DNA from 2 places in the Thalassiella azotivora genome. Region 2 is predicted to be linked to the other one. Evidence: riboswitches for the same ligand, from Rfam matches in the RefSeq annotation. Region 2 holds a riboswitch; the other holds the start of a gene.
What was found. Region 2 has a riboswitch for cyclic di-AMP ahead of ACYVQV_RS06405 (C40 family peptidase). Riboswitches for the same ligand answer to the same signal wherever they lie in the genome.

Region 1 (3,940 bases), on a different contig from region 2:
AGGCGGCAGCAGCAGTGAGCGATCTCATCGACACCACCGAGATGTACCTGCGGACGATCTTCGAGCTGGAGGAGGAGGGCATCGTCCCCCTCCGCGCCCGCATCGCCGAGCGGCTGCAGCAGAGTGGCCCCACGGTGTCCCAGACGGTGGCCCGGATGGAGCGCGACGGCCTGGTCGTGGTCAGCGGCGACCGGCACCTCGAGCTGACCGCCGAGGGGCGCGCCAAGGCGACCCGGGTGATGCGCAAGCACCGGCTCGCGGAGCGGCTGCTCGTCGACGTCATCGGCCTGGAGTGGGAGTACGTGCACGAGGAGGCGTGCCGCTGGGAGCACGTGATGAGCGAGCGCGTCGAGAAGCGGATCCTGGCGATGCTCGACCACCCCACCGAGTCCCCGTACGGCAACCCGATCCCTGGCCTGGACGAGCTGCGCGAGGTCGTCGAGACCGGTGACGGCGTGACGGTCGGGACGGACGCCGACCCGGTCGGCTACCTCGCCGGCCTGCAGACCCTGCCGGCCGCCGCCGCCGGTGGTGGGCGGGTCGAGGTCGTCGTGCGCCGGCTGGGGGAGCCGGTCCAGGGCGACCCGGCGCTGATGGCGCGCCTGGCTGCCGCGGGGCTGCGCCCCGGGGGCACCGTCGCGGTCGAGCAGGTCGACTCCGGCGTGCGGATCGGCACCGACCCGGCGACGTCGGTGGACCTGCCGCGCAGCGTCGCCGACCACGTGTTCGTCGCCGCCTGACCGGCCGGACGGCCGGCGTCGTGCCCGGGCGGGCCGGTCCCGGGCACGACGGAGACCGCGCCGAGGACCTGGCCGCCGTGCTCGGCTCCCTGGTCGACGACCTGCGCTTCGCCGAGCTCGCCGAGGCACTGCGCTCCGTCGAGGGCCTGGACGGCGCCACCCGCCGTCACGTGCGGTCGCTGTGCCACGCCGGCAGCCGGCTGCTGTCGCTGGACGCGGCGGGGTTCGCCGACGTCCCGCCCGGTGACCCGCTGCACGGCGCGCTGGCGCCGCTGCAGTTCCCGTCGGAGGCGGTGGGTGGTCCCCGCGGGTCGTTGGACTCGCTCCTCCCGCTCTACGGGCTCCTGCTCGAGTGCCTGGACGTCCACGCGGCGCGAGGTGAGACGGCGGCGGTCGCTCTCGTGCTGCACCTGCTCGCCGAGTACCTGCCGGTGCTCGCGTGGGAGCCGGTGCTGGGGCACGCCGCCGACCCGGTGCGGCTGGCCGGTCACGTCGCCGGCACGCTGTGGGGCACCGACCGGTGCCCCGTCCCGCCGAACCGACGGTCCGCGGCGCAGCGGGTCCTGGCGATGCGTCCCGGTGCGACGGGGCAGGTGGCGCCGGGGCCGGTGACGCCGGAGCCGGTGGCGCCGGAGCAGTGGCGCGCCTACCTGGACAGGTGGCACGCGCGCGTGGCGGCGCACCTGCGCCAGTGCGCGCTGCGACCCGGGCAGGGCCGGCCGAACCCCGCGTCGGCGGGGTGCGACCTGGCGTGCGGCGTCGTCACCCGGCTCGCGCCCGACGTGCTCGACGACCTGGCGACGCGGATGGCCGTGGTCCACGCGTTCCGCCGCTCACCCGTGGTGGCGCTGCGGCACGCCGCTCCCGTGGGCCACTTCTTCGGGGTGCCGGACGGTGAGGACGTCGCGCGGGCCTGGGCGCAGACCGTGACCCGGCTGACGCGGGACTGGGCGGCCGGGGGCTCCCGGGTCGGTCTCGCGGACGGCGCCGCCGGGCTCCGGAACCCCCTGCACGAGGGCGTGCGGGCACGGGACGGCGAGGCGCTGCCGGGCCTGGCCCACGTCCTGTCCGTGGCCGCGGGGCGGCCGGTGCGGGCGTCGACGGTCCTGCACGACGTGGGCCACGCGGTCCGTGGGCTGCTCTCCCCGCTGCTCGAGCCCGGGGCGTCCACGGCGCCCCCGCCCTGACGCCCTCGCCCTCGGCGATACTCCCCGAAACCGTTCAGTCACAGTGCGTTCAGCACGATCGGCGCAGCCCACGATGTGGCTCAGGTCACACGGAAAATCCCCATGACGGTTGTGTGACATCACCCGAACGGGTGGGCTATGGTCGCCGTCGCTGGTCGACCCCAGTCGGCCCAGCCCTCGAGTGGTTGCCGAGCCCTGCCACCACCCGAGGTCCGCACGAGACACCGCACGGCAGGGGCGGGGGAACCACATCCGGGCCCAGCACCACCGGGTCCTTGGGGTGAAGCCTCGAGTCCTCCGGGACGACAGGCCGGGTGACTTACCTCCCACCCGAACCCGACAGCTCACCTCGTAGGCATGGGAGAGGTACTGCACGTGTCGACCCGAACCGTGGGGCGTCACCGCGCGAGCGCGCGGCCCAAGACGCCACTGTCCACCATCAGCGCCGCCGTCACCTCGAACGCCGGTGTCGTCGGTCGCCGCTCCGCCGTCATCGCCGCCTCCTCCGGCCTCGTCGTCACCATCGGCCTCCCGGCCGCCGACGCCGCCCCGGTCACCGAGCGCGCCGACAGCGCCCCCACCGCCCCGGCGCAGCCCGAGACCTCCGCGCCCACCTCCGCCGACGGGCTCGTCAGCGTCCCGGCCGACGCTCCCGTCAGCTTCACCGCGGAGCCGCTCACCGAGGCCACCCCGCCCCCGCCGCCCCCGCCGCCGCCCGTGGTGCAGGAGGCCTCCGAGTCCCGGTCGTCCGAGCGGGCCTCCCGGACCACCGAGCGCGAGTCGCTGCCGACCGCGGACGTCGCCCCCAGCGAGGTCGGCGCCGCCGTCCTCGAGATCGCCGCGCGTTACGTCGGCACCCCCTACCGCTACGGCGGCACCACGCCCAGCGGCTTCGACTGCTCCGGCTTCACCCAGTACGTCTACGCCCAGGTCGGCATCAACCTGCCCCGCACGTCGGGCGCGCAGGCGGACTTCGGCCGTCGGGTGTCGGCGTCCGAGGCCCGCCCGGGCGACCTGGTCTGGACCGAGGGCCACATCGGCATCTACGCCGGCGGCAACATGATGTACGACGCCCCTCGCACCGGTAAGAGCGTCTCCAAGCGGGAGATCTGGTACACGCCCACGTTCATCCGCGTGACCGGCTGACCAACCCCGCACGGCACGTCGTCGAACCCGGGTCCTCGGTGGAGGACCCGGGTTCGACGCTTCTGTACGCTGTGCTCCGTGCCACAACCGCCGGGCCCGCGCCTGGCCGTCGTCCGATCCACGGGCAGCGGCCACGGAGCCGGCTCGCGGTCAGCGGAACCGCGCAGCCCGCGCGCGTCCGCCCCACCACGGCGTCGTCCCTCTCGGGACGGCGCCGTTCGTCGTCCTGGGGCCCGTGCAGCCGAGTGCGCACCGGTCACCGGCCCGACCGTCCTCCGCCCAGAAAGCCGTCTGGGCCGCACGAACGGGGTCGCCCATGCGCACCTTGGTGCTCAACGCCGGGTACGAACCGCTCGCCGTCGTCTCGTTCCGCCGGGCCGTGGTGCTCGTGCTGGCGGGCAAGGCGGTGCTGCTGGCTGAGGACGACCCTCCCGTCGTCTCCGGGTCGCTGACCGTGCCGCGGCCGGCGGTCATCGTGCTCAGCCGGTACGTCCGGATGCCCTACGGCCGCGTCGCGACGGTCTCCCGGCGCGGGGTGCTGCGTCGCGACGCCCACCGCTGCGCCTACTGCGGCCGCTCGGCCACCACGGTCGACCACGTGCTCCCGCGCAGCCGTGGCGGCCGGGACACCTGGGAGAACCTCGTCGCCTGCTGCGTGCGCTGCAACAACACCAAGGGCAACCGGACCCCCGAGGAGATGGGCTGGCGACTGCTCGTCACCCCCAAGGCGCCCACCGGCCCGACCTGGGTGCTGCGTGGCAGCGAACCGCGGCACCCCCGGTGGGCCGAGTTCCTCCCCGAGGCCGCCTGACCCCTCCACCCCCTGTGCTCACCCCCACCAGGCTTTGCTCACCCAGGCGGGGTTTG
Region 2 (3,940 bases):
GCTGGTCGCGGAGGTCCTCGGTGAGGACTTCGAGGCGGAGCACGGCGACGCGGCCCGAGCGGCGTGGAAGGAGGAGTTCGACCGGGTCATCGACCAGGTTCAGGTGCTGCCCGGCGCCAAGGAGCTGATGCGCTCCCTGCGGGACGCCGGGTTCACCGTCGTGCTCGCCAGCTCCGGTGCCGGCGAGCACGTCGAGCACTACCTCGACCTCCTGGACGGCCGCGAGCTCGCCGACGCGTGGACGAGCTCCGACGACGTCGAGACCACCAAGCCGGCGCCCGACCTCGTCGGGGTCGCGCTCGACGCGGTCGGGGGCGGGTCCGCGGTCATGGTCGGCGACTCGCCGTGGGACGCCCTCGCCGCGCAGCGGGCGGGGGTGCCGACGTACGCCGTCCGCACCGGGGGCTTCGGCGCGGAGCAGCTGCGCGAGGCCGGTGCCCTGGCGGTGTACGACGACCTCGTCGCCCTGCGCGCGGACCTGCGCGGCTCCGTGCTCGCCTCGCCGTCCGGGAGCTGAGCCGCCCGTCCCGTCGGCCCTCGGGCCCGGGGTGAGGGTCCGGGGCTACGCTCGACGACGTGGGACGGGTGGACGTCGAGACCACCGTCGTGGTGGCTCGGCCGCGGGACGAGGTCGCGGCGTGGGCGGCGGACCCGTCCAACGCCCCCCGCTGGTACGACGCCATCGACGCCGTCACCTGGCGCACCGGACCGCCGCTCGCGGTGGGCACGGAGGTCGACTTCCGGGCCCGCTTCCTCGGCCGGGCGCTCGCCTACACGTACGTGGTCCGCGAGCTCGTCCCCGGTGAGCGCCTGGTGATGAGCACCGACGCCGGGCCGTTCCCGATGGAGACGACGTACACGTGGGCCGACGAGGGCCGCGGGCGGACGCGCATGACCCTGCGCAACCGGGGGGAGCCGAGCGGCTTCGCCGGGGTGGCCGCCCCGGCGCTGGCCGCCGCGGTGCGTCGCGCGAACCGCAGGGACCTGCGGCGCCTGTGCGCCGTCCTGGAACGGCGCTGACCACGGAACGGCAGGACGCGACGACATCCGCGGACCGGGCGCGGACCGGCCGCGGTGCCCGCCGAGGGTGCCCGGGACGGCGCGCGGCTCGGGAGGTTGCCTCGTCCCGGCCTGGGTAAGGTCCCAGACGGTCCAGCAGCGAGGCCACCGACACCGACCGGTGCCGGCACCCGTGACCGGGTGACGGTGCCCGCCTGGAGGAGCACGTGAGCACGTCCGCGTCCCGCCCCCCGCTGCGCCTGGTGCGCGACGACGTCCCCGAGCCGCCCGTGCCGGTGGGCCGTGACCGGTGGCTCTCGCCGCAGGAGGCCGCCGAGCAGGTGGGCGTGGAGCCCCACGTGCTCGAGAGCTGGGCCCTGCAGGGTGGCCTGGAGCGCCGCGAGGTCGACGGCCGGCCGGAGTACGAGTCGCCCTCGGTCGCCGAGCTGGTCGTCCGGCTGAAGGCCGCCCGCTGCGCGCAGGGGCACCGGCTGGTCCTGCGTCGCGACGGCAGCCAGGTGTGCGTGCGCTGCGCCGGCTGACCCGGGCCCTGGCACGACGACCGGCACGACGACCGGCACGACGACGGCCCGGCGGGTCAACCCGCCGGGCCGTCGTCGAGCGCCGGGCGCACCGGCCGGGGCTCAGCCCACGCGGATGAACGTGGGGGTGTACCAGATCTCGCGCTTGGCGACGGCCTTACCGGTGCGCGGGGAGTCGTACATCATGTTGCCGCCCGCGTAGATGCCGATGTGGCCGGGCGTCCAGACGAGGTCACCGGGACGGGCCTCGGACGCCGGCACGCGGCGGCCGGCCTGCGCCTGGGCCGACGAGGTGCGCGGCAGGGAGACGCCGAGCTGGGCGTAGACGTACTGCGTGAAGCCCGAGCAGTCGAAGCCCTCGGGCGTGGTGCCGCCGTAGCGGTACATGGTCCCGACGTACCGCTCGGCGACGGCGAGCACGGAGCCCGCGGCCTCGCTGGCGGACGGGCGCGTGGCGGACTGGCTGCCGGAGTCGGCGGCGGCGGACCGCTCGGAGCGGGACGCGCGGGCGGGGCGGTCCTGGCGGGCCCCGGACGCCTCGTCCTCGTCGGCCTCCTCCACCGGCGCGGGCGGCGGCGGGGGCGGCGGCGGGGGCGTGACGCTCGTGAGGGTGGCGCCGGCGAAGGTGACCGCGGCGTCCGCGGGGACGCTGACGGTGGCGACGGCCCCGGTGCCGGCGTCGGTGCTGGTCTCGGTGCCGGCCTCGGGGGCGGTCACCTCGGCGACCTGGTCGGCCGGCGCGTCGACGTCCTGGCCGGCGGTGGAGCCGCCGTCGGTGAGCGGGGTGGCGGTCGCGGCCGGCAGGCCCATCGTGACGACGAGGCCGGAGGACGCGGCGACGACCGCGGAGCGACGGGTCATCGTCGTGGCGTTGGCGGAGACGACCTCGACGAGGACGGTCAGCGGGGTGGTGGGGCGACTGGCGGCGCGGTGGCGCGCGGTGGCACGGCTGGACACGTTCGGTACCTCGGTCCACGCCTACGAGGTGAGCTGTCGGGTTCGGGTGGGAGGTGTCACCCGGCCTGTCGTCCCTGAGGACTCGAGGCTTCACCCCGAGGACCCGGTGGTGCTGGGCCCGGAAGTGGTTCCCCCGCCCCTGTCGTGCGGATCTCGGACGGACCCTCGGGCGGTGACAGGGTTCGGCGAGCCGCCCGCGGGGCCGGGCGGTGTCCCCGACCGGCAACACTGAGAGTACGTGACCAGCGACCGTAGGTCACATCGATGTCACGAAATGGACTCGGCGATGCACCGAACGGGTGACGGCGTGTTTGCGGTCTCGTGTCGGGGCGCGTCGCGACGGGTCGTCGGCGGCGGGCTCAGCCCGCGAACTCCCAGTGCCACGGCTCCGGCTTGGTGCCGTTCTGCTGCGCCCACCCGGGGTTGAACCAGCCGTGCAGCGGCGCGTGCACCTGCATCCACCGGTGCTCGGGCGTGCCGAACCGCTGGATGCCCCCGCACAGGTCCAGGGCCTTGCCCCAGCCGTGGTTGCTGGTGCCAGGTGTCGCGGCGAGGCGCGGCTTGCTGGCCTTGACGCGCACCTGCGCCTCGTAGGAGCGGTAGGAGTCCGTCACGCAGACCGGCGCGCCGAACTCGGCGGCGTAGGCCTTCGCGAGCTGCTCGAACGCGTACGCGGCGTCAGCCCGCAGCAGGTGCCCGCTGGCACCCCAGACCGGGCACAGGGCGGAGGCGGGGATCGTGCCGTTGGCGTAGCCGCGCAGGTCCCCTCCCCGGCACTCCCCGACCGCACCCGTGACCGACTGGGTGAGGTCGGCCGTGACGGCCGGCTGGCCGGCGACCAGCGCGCGGGCCTGCTCCAGCCGGGCCGCCTCCGCGTCCGCCCGCGCCGCGGCGTCCGCCGCGCTCGTCGCCCGCTCCGCGAGCGTCGTCACGAGGGCGCGCTGCTCGGCGACGAGGCGCTCGCTCTCCAGCCGGGCCTCGTCGGCCGCGGCGGCCAGCTCCAACGCGGCGCGGGCGGAGTCCTCCGCCTGGCGCGCCGCGTCGTCCTGGACCTCCTGGGCGTCGGCAGCCTGCGTCAGCGCGGCGTCACGGACCCGCCCCAGGCGCTCCAGGGTGATCAACCGCAGCTGGAGGTCCTCGGCGTCCTCGGCGCGCAGGACCTGGACGACGCCGTCCAGGTCGGTGCCGCCGGAGCTGCGGTACGCCTGCGCCGCCCAGCGGCCGAGGTCACCCCGGGACCGGGCGGCGGCGTCCTGCGCGTGCGCCAGCCGCTCGCTCTGCGTCCAGTGGTCCGCGCGCGCGACGTCCAGCGCCTGCTCCGCGCGCTCGTAGCGCTCCAGCGCGGCGTTGGACGCCGCCGCCAGCTCCGCGAGCCTGTCCTCCGCCGACCGGACGTCGTCCTGCTGCCGGGTGGCCTCGGACCGCAGCCTGTCGGCCTCCTG

Region 1: another riboswitch for cyclic di-AMP. It lies ahead of ACYVQV_RS14260 (C40 family peptidase); the one in region 2 lies ahead of ACYVQV_RS06405 (C40 family peptidase).

What each region holds. Positions count from the first base shown of each region.
Region 1 covers NZ_BAAGTX010000020.1:37,860-41,799, forward strand. Annotated here, with positions in the region: gene ACYVQV_RS14250 (metal-dependent transcriptional regulator) at 15-740, shown strand; gene ACYVQV_RS14255 (hypothetical protein) at 761-1,927, shown strand; cyclic di-AMP (ydaO/yuaA leader) riboswitch at 2,140-2,298, shown strand; gene ACYVQV_RS14260 (C40 family peptidase) at 2,303-3,073, shown strand; gene ACYVQV_RS14265 (HNH endonuclease) at 3,390-3,884, shown strand.
Region 2 covers NZ_BAAGTX010000007.1:61,600-65,539, reverse strand. Annotated here, with positions in the region: gene ACYVQV_RS06420 (HAD family hydrolase) at 1-517, shown strand, start outside; gene ACYVQV_RS06415 (SRPBCC family protein) at 577-1,020, shown strand; gene ACYVQV_RS06410 (hypothetical protein) at 1,227-1,541, shown strand; gene ACYVQV_RS06405 (C40 family peptidase) at 1,644-2,498, opposite strand; cyclic di-AMP (ydaO/yuaA leader) riboswitch at 2,519-2,655, opposite strand; gene ACYVQV_RS06400 (D-alanyl-D-alanine carboxypeptidase family protein) at 2,858-3,940, opposite strand, start outside.